One region of the Streptomyces sp. NBC_00237 genome, then DNA from elsewhere that is predicted to be linked to it. Evidence: riboswitches for the same ligand, from Rfam matches in the RefSeq annotation. Region 1 holds a riboswitch; the other holds the start of a gene.
What was found. Region 1 has a riboswitch for S-adenosylmethionine ahead of OG897_RS09685 (aminotransferase class V-fold PLP-dependent enzyme). Riboswitches for the same ligand answer to the same signal wherever they lie in the genome.

Region 1 (5,268 bases):
TCCCGCACGCCCGGGTCACCAGCCTCTTCCCGTTCCTGCTGTTCCTGCCGCTGCGCTTCCCCGCCTGGATCGTGCTGATCTTCTGGTTCGTGCTCCAGTGGCTGGCGGCACAGGGGCTGGGCGAGGGGGCCGGCGTCGCCTACCTCGCGCACGTGGTGGGCTTCGCGGGGGGCTTCCTCTACGCGTGGGCGCGATATCGCCGTACGACTACAGTGGCGGGCGCAGCAGCATCACCGGCCACCGAGGGAGAAAGCCAGCCGTGATCACCGCGATCGTGCTCATCAAGACCAGCGTGGACCGCATCCCCGAGATCGCCGAGTCGATCGCCGCGCTGGAAAGCGTCAGCGAGGTCTTCTCCGTCACCGGTACGTACGACCTGATCGCCATGGTGCGCGTCGGGCGGCACGACGACCTGGCGGACATCATCCCCGGCTCCATCAGCAAGATCCCGGGCGTCGAGGGCACGGACACGCACGTCGCGTTCCGCACGTACTCGCAGCACGACCTGGAGGCGGCGTTCGCGATCGGGCTGGACGGCTGACGCCTCCTCGCGAACACCGCCTCTTGGCAGCGGACACCGGGCACCTCTTTAAAGAGGTGCTCGCGACGCACCCCGTACAGGAAGAGTTCTTCACCCGGCCCTCATGTGCGGGGCGCCCTGCGGCTGCCACGCCGTGCTGACCGACGCCCCCCAGGTGCCGAAAGTGCCGCCCGGGGTCTGACCTATCACGGGGCCGGAGGCCCCCTCCCCGATGACCCCGACGACAGGGACGACCTCGGCGAGACCCCCGGCAACCGCACCGGTGACGCCCGCACCTGACCGCACCCGGCTGCGGATCTCCGCCCGGGTGCGCATCCTGCTGTGGCTGCTGCTGGTGATGGCGGTGGCGCTGGTCGCCGTCGCCACGACCACGCGCTCGATCCTCCTGAGGGACGTGGACAGCCGGATCAGCCAGCTGCTCACCCAGGAGACGGGGGAGTTCGCGAACTTCGTGGCACAGGGCGTCGACCCGGACGCCGGGGGGCGCTTCACGAACACCGAGCGACTGCTCGACGTCTTCCTCCAGCGCCAGTACTCCGATCCCGACGAGGAACTCCTCGGTCTGCTCCGCACCGGTGACCCGCGTCCGCGTCTCCTGCGCCAGTCCCGCGACTTCCCGCCGGGCACCGCCCTGCACCAGGACCCGGCATCCGTGACGGAGATCTTCGCGTCCGACGCCTCCTCGGGCACGCTGACGCGCTCCGAGGGAGAGGTGGCGTGGGCGAAGGTGCCGATCACGGCCGGCCCAGGAGGCACGGATCGCACGGGCCGGACGGAAGGGGCCTTCGTGGTCGCCTTCCACACCGACCGCGAACGGGCCGTCGCCGACGAGACGTTCCGCCTTCTCCTCGCGATCTCCGGGGTGGCGCTGCTGATGACCACCGGCATCGGCTGGGCGGTCGCCGGGCGGATACTCGCCCCGGTCCGGGTGGTACGGGCCACGGCCGCCCAGCTCACCGAGCAGGACCTCACCCGGCGCATCCCGGTGCAGGGCCGCGACGACATCGCGGCACTCGCCGAGACGTTCAACGGGATGCTGGACCGGCTGGAGCGGGCGTTCGCCGTCCAGCGCGAGTTCGTCGACGACGCGGGGCACGAGTTGCGTACGCCCATCACGATCGTGCGCGGGCATCTGGAGCTGATGGGCGACGACCCCGCGGAGCGCGAGGAGACGGTGCGTCTGGTCACCGAGGAGCTGGACCGGATGAGCCGCATCGTGGAGGACCTGCTGCTCCTCGCCAAGGCGGAGCGCCCCGACTTCGTGGCGCCGGAACCGGTGCAGGTCGCCGAGCTGACGGCGGACGTCTTCGTCAAGGCGCGGGCCCTCGGCGAGCGGGAGTGGGTGCTGGCGGAAGTGGCCGACGCCAAGGCCCTGCTGGACCCGCAGCGGATCACCCAGGCCATGGTGCAGCTCGCGCAGAACGCGGTGCAGCACACCCGGCGGGGCGAGCGCGTCGCGGTCGGCTCGTGCGTGCGCGTGCGGGCCTCGGGCGTACGGATCGAGCTGTACGTCGCCGACAGCGGGCCCGGGGTGCAGCCGCAGGACGCGGCGGTGATCTTCGAACGGTTCCGGCGCGGGACGGCCCGCAGGGGCGCACGGGCGACCGGGGCGGGCCTGGGCCTGTCCATCGTGCAGGCGATAGCCGAGGGTCATCAGGGCCGGGCCGAGCTGCGCCCCACCGAGGGAGGGGGCGCGACCTTCGCCCTCGTACTGGACGCCACGGCGCCCACGACGGAAGCGACACCGCACACGCCGTGAACGGTGCTGCGGAACAACCGTGAAGCGCGGATGACGGCTCCCGTCATCGTGCTGACGGCCCGTGATCCGGTACGGGACCGTCCTCCCGGACCACCTCGCCCGGCTCACCCGCGCCGACCTCGTCATCACCGCCGAGGGCGCCCTCGGCCGCGGCGGGGAGTTCCTCACCGACGCGACCGAACGGGCCCTGCGGACGATCCGGCTGGGCGTACGGACCACCCAGGCGCGCGTCCCTCAGACCGCGGGGACGCAACGGCCTCCCTCGGTGCGGTAGTTCCACTGGGCTCCGTCGGCGACGAGCTCCTTGACCGCGCCCACGAACCGCTCCACGTGCTCGTCCGGGGTGCCCGCGCCGAAGCTGACCCGGATGGCGTTCAGGGAGCGCTCGCCCGGCTCGGCCTCCGGCGCACCGCACTCGCCCGGGTCCTGCGGGTCGCTGCCGAGCAGCGTGCGGACCAGCGGGTGCGCGCAGAACAGGCCGTCCCGTACGCCGATTCCGTACTCGGCGGAGAGCGCGGCGGCGAAGTGCGAGCTGTTCCAGCCGTCCACGACGAAGGAGATGACGCCGACGCGCGGGGCGTCGTCGCCGAAGAGCGACAGCACCTTCACCGCGCCGACCTCCGCGAGGCCCTCGCGCACCGTGCGCACGAGCGCCTGCTCGCGCCGCACCAGCGCGTCGAAGCCCGCCTCGGTGAGCGCCTTGCAGGCGGAGGCGATCGCGTACACGCCGATGACGTTCGGCGAACCGGCCTCGTGGCGGGCGGCCGTGGTGTGCCACTCGACGTCCACGCCGCCGTCCGTGCGCCGTGCGACCTTCTTCGACGCGCCGCCGCCCGCGAGGTACGGCTCGGCGTCCTGGAGCCAGTCGGCCCGCCCGGCGAGCACGCCCGAACCGAACGGCGCGTACAGCTTGTGGCCGGAGAAGGCGACCCAGTCGACGTCCAACTCCTGGACGGAGACGGGGTGGTGAGGTGCGAGCTGCGCCGCGTCCAGCACGATCCGCGCGCCGTGGGCGTGCGCGGCGGCGGCCAGTTCGCGCACCGGCCAGATCTCACCGGTGACGTTCGACGCGCCCGTCACGCACACCAGCGCCGGACCGTACGGGTCGCGGTCGGCGAGGGCCCGCTCCAGCGTCTCGACGGCCTGGGCCGGGGTGCGCGGGGCGTTCAGGTACGTCACGTGCGCGTCCTGCCACGGCAGCAGCGACGCGTGGTGCTCGGTCTCGAAGACGAACACCTGGCAGTCTGCGGGCAGTACGGCGGCCAGGAGGTTCAGCGAGTCGGTGGTGGAGCGGGTGAAGACGACCTGGTCGCTCTCGCGGCAGTCGAGGAACTCGCGCACCGTCACCCGGCTGTTCTCGAACAGGTCGGTGGAGAGCTGCGAGAGGTATCCGGCGCCGCGGTGCACGCTGCCGTAGTACGGGGCGTACGCGGCGACGTCGTCCCACACCCGCTGGAGCGCCGGGGCGCTGGCCGCGTAGTCGAGGGCCGCGTACGTGACTTCGCCCCCGGTGACGAGCGGCACGGCCACGTCCCGGCCGAGGACGGGCAGCGGCGCATCACAGCAGGGCTCGGCGCAGTCGGCGGCGCAGACGGCGGCCGGGGAGGAAGCGGTGGTGACGGTGGCGACGGGCGATGCGGGCATGGCGAAACTCCTGGCAGGACAAGGCGGAATGGCTTCAGTGATGCCCGTACGACAGAAACTGACGAAGGCTCAATTGCCTTGCCGCGTACGGGAGTTGCCTCAACGCTCCGGATACAGGTGTGCCCGGTGCGGAGGTGAAGGTGAAACGGGGCCGACCGGCCCTATCGCATTCGCTTGCTCACGAGACTGCTCCCTTGAGGACCAGGACCCCAGGGGCGCGCCACTCCGAGAGGAGTGCGCAGGGGTCCGCGCTTGCCGTAGACCTCGCTGCCTACGACCTGGTCTTCACCCGGGGCACCCCGCCACGGACGGAGGGTTGCCGGACAGCGGGCCGGGGCCGTAGTCGCTGTCACTCATGACCTGGTCAGCATCCTGCCACACGAGGGATCACATGCAAGAGCGCAGTCCGGTTTCTGAGACATCCGGACTGCGCTCTGCGTCACACCTGGCGGCTGTCGGACGTGGCTGTCCGACGTGGCTGTCAGGCGTTGCTGGCGGCCACCCACCGCTCCAGCGCCGCCTGCGCGCTCCCGGAGTCCAGGGACTCCCGCGCCTTCTCGATGCCCGCCGCGATCTCTTCGGTCAGCGATCCGCCACCCGGGTTGAGGGCGACCAGCGCCGCCGCCGTGTTGAGGAGGACCGCGTCCCGTACGGGACCCTTCTCCCCGGCGAGGAGCCGACGGGCCACCTCCGCGTTGTACGAGGCGTCCGCACCGCGCAGGGCCTCCACGGGGACGAGTTCCAGGCCCACCTCGCGCGGGTCGAACGCCTCCTCGCGGACGGCCCCGTCCCGCACGACCCAGACCCGGGACGTCGCCGTGGTGGTCAGCTCGTCGAGGCCGTCGTCGCCCCGGAAGACGAGCGCGGAGTTCCCGCGTGCCGCGAGGACGCCCGCGACGATGGGGGCCATCCTGGCGTCGGCCACGCCGACCGCCTGGGCGCGCACCTGCGCCGGGTTGGTGAGCGGGCCCAGGATGTTGAAGGTGGTCTGCGCGCCGAGCTCCTTGCGGGCCTTGGCGGCGTATCGCAGGGCCGGGTGGAACTTCACCGCGAAGCAGAAGGTGATGCCCGCCTCCTCGGCGACCTCCACCACCCGGCGCGGCGTCAGGTCCAGGTTGACGCCCAGCTTCTCCAGCACGTCGGAGGAGCCGCTCGCGGAGGACGCGGCCCGGTTGCCGTGCTTGACGACCCTCGCGCCCGTACCGGCGATGACGATGGCCGACATGGTGGAGATGTTGACGGTCTTGGCGAGGTCGCCGCCCGTGCCGACGATGTCGACGGTGGGGCCGGGCACCTCGATGGTGTGGGCGTGCGCGTACATCGC
Region 2 (5,268 bases), 1.5 Mb from region 1:
CCGCGGCGACGTTGCGAAGACCCTCGCGGACCAGCGCCTGCGCGAGGACGGTCGCGGTGGTCGTACCGTCACCGGCGACGTCGTCCGTCTTCTTCGCGACCTCCTTGACGAGCTCGGCGCCGATCTTCTCGTAAGGGTCTTCGAGCTCGATCTCCTTGGCGATGGAGACACCGTCGTTGGTGATCGTGGGGGCGCCCCACTTCTTCTCAAGGACGACGTTGCGGCCCTTGGGGCCAAGGGTGACCTTGACGGCGTCGGCGAGCTGGTTCATGCCACGCTCGAGGCCGCGCCGGGCCTCCTCGTCGAACGCAATGATCTTGGCCATGTGAAGTGGTCCTCCCACGGGGTGGATTTCTCCGGACCGGGGGATCGGCGCCCGCGACGGACGGCTTCGCAATGCCCGGGATTCCGTACCCCGACACCTCTCGGCCTCACCGAACCTGGTCCAAGTTCTGTCACTCTCACTGGGAGAGTGCTAACGCCAATGATTAGCACTCGACCCATTGGAGTGCAAGGCCGTCCCGAAGGGATGTCGATGAGGGGCGGTGGTCGGGCGGCGGGTGGGCGCAAGCGGGTACCACAGATCCAGGGGGTTCGCGCACTCGGTACGCCCGGCGTACGCAGGCCGTACGCCGAACGCACCAAGGGCCCGTACCCCTGTGTCGGGATGCGGACCCTTGGTGCGTGAGTGCCGGTAAGTCTTGGTAGTGCGTCGGTGGCCGATCGCGCCGAGATCAGACGGCGAGCTTGACCATGTCCGCCTGCGGACCCTTCTGGCCCTGCGAGATCTCGAACTCAACTCGCTGACCCTCTTCAAGGGTGCGGTAGCCGTCCATCTGGATCGCGCTGTAGTGGACGAAAACATCCGCACCACCGTCGACCGCGATGAAGCCGTACCCCTTCTCCGCGTTGAACCACTTGACGGTGCCCTGAGCCATGCCTAACTCCCCTATTACTGGCCCTTGCGCGAGACCGCACTTCGCGACCCCGGGTCAGACCCCACCCGCCGACAGGAACGCGGTAGGTGTGCGCCGTAGCGCGTCGACCGCGGCTGAATGTATCCGCCCAACTGCCCTCTGCAACAGGTCAATCCGACGAGAATTCTGGGCAGGCTCGAACGCCCGGATCGGTCAACTCCCGTAATTCCAGGGCAAGTCGGGCCGGACATAGCGTGAACATCGGCGTCAAATCGCTCGAACACGCGGGCCGCATCTTGTCGCCTTCTCATATGCACATGGCATGAGCGGCGACCGGGGCTTCCCCTACTCTACCTCTTTCAACCATGCAGAATTGCCCCCTCCGCTTGTGAGCGGAGGGGGCAACTTGGGTTAACGCGGGGCGCGTTGAAGGAGGCCGAGTGCGCCCCCTGCGCGCAGGAGGCGAAGGATCAGCCGCCCGCGACGGCCGGGATGATCGAGACGCCCGCGCCGTCCGGAGTGGCCGTCTGAAGGCCGCTCTCGAAGCGCACGTCGTCGTCGTTCACGTACACGTTGACGAAGCGGCGCAGCTTGCCCTGATCGTCCAGGACGCGCGCGGCGATGCCCGTGTGGTTCTTCTCCAGGTCGGCGATGACCTCGGCGAGGGTCGCGCCCTCGGCGGCCACCTCCGCCTCGCCGCCCGTGTACGTGCGGAGGATGGTGGGGATGCGGACCTTGACGCTCATGGTGTTCGGCCTTCCTTGCGTACGTACGAATCGCTGACGGGTTTCTAGCGGGCCAGACCGGCGTCGCGGAACGCGTCCAGGCTCGGGCGGATGGTCGCGGAGGGCCCGGTCGTCGGGGCCACCGCGTCCAGCGTCTTGAGGCCGTCGCCGGTGTTGAGGACGACGGTGGTGAGGGTCGGGTCGAGCAGACCGGCCTCGATGAGCTTCTTCGTGACGCCGACGGTCACGCCGCCCGCGGTCTCCGCGAAGATGCCCTCGGTACGGGCCAGCAGCTTGATGGCGTCGACGACCTGCTCGTCGTTGACGTCCTCGACCGCGCCGCCCGTACGGCGGGCGATGTCCAGGACGTACGGGCCGTCCGCCGGGTTGCCGATGGCCAGCGACTTGGCGATGGTGTTCGGCTTCTGCGGGCGGACCACGTCCTGCCCGGCCTTGAAGGCGGTGGAGACCGGCGAGCAGCCCTCCGCCTGGGCGCCGAAGATCTTGTACGGCTTGTCCTCGACGAGCCCGAGCCTGATGAGCTCCTGGAGCCCCTTGTCGATCTTCGTGAGCTGCGAGCCGGAGGCGATCGGGATGACGATCTGGTCGGGCAGCCGCCAGCCGAGCTGCTCGCAGATCTCGTACGCGAGCGTCTTGGAGCCCTCCCCGTAGTACGGGCGGAGGTTGACGTTGACGAAGCCCCAGCCCTCGCCGAGCGGGTCGCCGATCAGCTCGGAGCAGAAGCGGTTCACGTCGTCGTAGTTGCCCTCGATGCCGACCAGCTCGCCCCCGTACACGGCGGCCATGACGACCTTGCCCTGCTCCAGGTCGTGCGGGATGAACACGCAGGAGCGGAAGCCCGCGCGGGCCGCGGCGGCGCCCACCGCACCGGCCAGGTTGCCGGTGGAGGAGCAGGAGAGGGTGGTGAAGCCGAAGGCGCGGGCGGCCTCGACGGCGATGGCGACGACGCGGTCCTTGAAGGAGTGCGTGGGGTTCCCGGAGTCGTCCTTGACGAACAGGCCGCCGGTGACGCCGAGTTCACGGGCCAGGTTGTCCGCCTTGACCAGCTTCGTGAAGCCGGGGTTCAGGCTGGGCTTCTCGGCGACGTCGGCGGGGACGGGGAGGAGGGGGGCGTAGCGCCAGATGTTGTCGGGGCCCGACTCGATGAGCTTGCGCAGCTCTTCGGGGCTTCCGGTCGGCAGCTCGTACGCGACTTCCAGCGGGCCGAAACACAGCTGGCAGGCGAAGATCGGGCCGAGCTCGAAGCGCTCTCCGCACTCGCGGCAGGACAGGGCGGCGGCGGGGCCGAGGTCGACGGAGGTAACAGTGGCTTCGGTGGTCTGCACAGCCATGATGGCGAGGTCCTTTCCTCATCTTCCCCGCGACGACTTTCGTACGCGAGACGGAATTGGCACCTTCCTGGCCTGACCTCGCGGTCGGCTGGGGGGTTGCCGGGACTTCAACGGGCCGTTTCCCTCTGTCCCTCTGGATGAGCGCTATGACTCCGGCGGCCGCAGCAGCGGTCCGGGTGTTTGTGTACGCGACGACCCCGACATGCACAGGTCGTCCGCGTTGTTCAAGACTGTAACCGAACCCCCGGACGGGTGTGCCAGACGTCCGGACCGCGAGATGGATCACAAATGTCGCCACGAGCAGACACGAATCAGACACGAGCAGAGGAGTGACGGGCGTGCTGGAAGAGGTGGAGCGCTGGCTTCAGGCGCGGTCCTGGTCGGCCGCCGACCGCCCGCTGGAGCAGCTCCTCGCCGCGAAGGCCGCCCAGGGCGCCGCGAGGCCGCAGACGGTCTCCGTGGTCCTGCCCGCCCTGAACGAGGAAGCCACGGTCGGCGAGATCGTCGCCACGATCCGCCGGGACCTGATGAGCCCGGCCGTCCCCCTGGTGGACGAACTCGTCGTGATCGACTCCGGCTCCACCGACCACACCGCGAAGGCGGCGGCCGAGGCGGGCGCGCGGGTGGTGCACCGGGACGAGATCCTGCCCCGCGTACCGGCCGTGCCGGGCAAGGGCGAGGTCCTGTGGCGGTCGCTCCTGGTCACCACCGGTGACATCGTCTGCTTCGTGGACGCGGACCTGAAGGAGTTCGACGCGTCGTTCGTGTCGGGCATCGTCGGCCCGCTCCTCACCGACCCGGGCGTCGACTTCGTGAAGGCGACGTACGACCGCCCGCTGGACGGCGCCACCGGCCAGGGCGGCCGGGTCACCGAGCTGATGGCCCGCCCCCTCCTCAACCTCCACTGGCCCCGACTGGCCGGATTCGTGCAGCCGTTGGGCGGCGAGTACGCGGCCCGCCGCTCCCTCCTGGAACGCCTCCCCTTCCCCGTCGGATACGGCGTCGAACTCGGCCTCCTCATCGACTCGCTGCACACGGTCGGCCTGGACGCGCTCGCCCAGGTGGACGTGGGCGTGCGCGTCCACCGCCACCAGGACGGCCAGGCGCTGGGACGGATGGCAGCCGCGATCTACCGAACGGCCCAGCTCCGCCTGTCCCGGGGTCATCTGATCCGCCCGGCCCTCACGCAGTTCGAGCGGATCGGCACGGCCTTCGTCCCTCGTACACACCCTGTGGACACGGAGGAGCGCCCGCCGATGCGGGAGATCGCGGAGTACGCGGAGCGGCAGGCGGCATAGCCGTACGGCCGCACTCGCACGCCGGGGGCGGCCGTACGCACGTTTGAGGGGAATCCGTACCGGCTAGGTTTCGCCACATGACTTCCCCGATCGACGCCGCACAGCCCCAGCCGGACCAGGCCCAGTCGGCCCAGGCCCCGTCGGACCAAGCCCCGGCCCCGTCCGGGCAGGCCCGGATCCTCGTCGCCTCCAACCGGGGCCCGGTGACGTACGCCCTCGGTGACGACGGCGGGCTGACCGCCAGGCGCGGCGGCGGCGGGCTGGTCTCGGGCCTGTCCGCGATCGGCCCGGACGCGGGCGCGCTGTGGGTGTGCTCGGCGCTGGGCGAGGGCGACCGGGAGGCCGTGCGGCGCGGGGTCGCGGAGCCGGGCGTACGGATGCTCGACATCGACGCGGACACACACGCGGCCGCCTACAACGGCATCTCGAACTCGGTGCTGTGGTTCATTCACCACATGCTCTACCAGACCCCGACGGAGCCGGTGTTCGACGCGGAGTTCCGGCGGCGGTGGGCGGCGTACGAGACGTACAACCGGGCCTTCGCCGAGGCGCTGGCGCAGGCGGCGGCCCCGGGGGCGACGGTCCTCGTCCAGGACTACCACCTGTCCCTGGTGCCGGGCCTGCTCCGGGCCCTGCGCCCCGACCTGCGCATCGGCCACTTCTCGCACACGCCGTGGGCGCCGGTGGACTACTTCCGCCTGCTCCCGGACGACATCGCCCGCCAGCTCCTGCTGGGCATCCTGGGGGCGGACCGGGCGGCGTTCCTCACCCGGCGCTGGGCGGACGCGTTCACGGCGTGCGCGCTGAACGTGCTCGGCGAGGAGGCGCTCGACGGGAAGCGGATCGGCGTGCACGGCCTGGGCGCGGACGCGGACTTCCTGCGCGAGCGCGCCCACCGCGACGACGTGGCGGAACGTCTCGCCTCCCTGCGCGCACAGGTCGACGGCGGCTCGGCGGACGGCTCGGCGCGCCGCAC

Region 2: linked by a shared signal. The riboswitch ahead of thrC (threonine synthase) and the one ahead of OG897_RS09685 (aminotransferase class V-fold PLP-dependent enzyme) in region 1 are both predicted to bind S-adenosylmethionine.

The regions. Positions count from the first base shown of each region.
Region 1 is NZ_JAPEMT010000001.1:2,188,889-2,194,156, reverse strand. Features, by position in the region: gene OG897_RS09705 (rhomboid family intramembrane serine protease) at 1-263, shown strand, start outside; gene OG897_RS09700 (Lrp/AsnC family transcriptional regulator) at 260-541, shown strand; gene OG897_RS09695 (cell wall metabolism sensor histidine kinase WalK) at 879-2,300, shown strand; partial or broken gene OG897_RS40805 (glycerate kinase) at 2,440-2,574, shown strand; gene OG897_RS09685 (aminotransferase class V-fold PLP-dependent enzyme) at 2,535-3,944, opposite strand; SAM riboswitch class IV at 4,188-4,305, opposite strand; gene trpD (anthranilate phosphoribosyltransferase) at 4,426-5,268, opposite strand, start outside.
Region 2 is NZ_JAPEMT010000001.1:696,748-702,015, reverse strand. Features, by position in the region: gene groL (chaperonin GroEL) at 1-325, opposite strand, end outside; gene OG897_RS03030 (cold-shock protein) at 735-938, opposite strand; gene OG897_RS03025 (MoaD/ThiS family protein) at 1,388-1,663, opposite strand; gene thrC (threonine synthase) at 1,708-2,994, opposite strand; SAM riboswitch class I at 3,010-3,138, opposite strand; gene OG897_RS03015 (glucosyl-3-phosphoglycerate synthase) at 3,333-4,292, shown strand; gene OG897_RS03010 (trehalose-6-phosphate synthase) at 4,469-5,268, shown strand, end outside.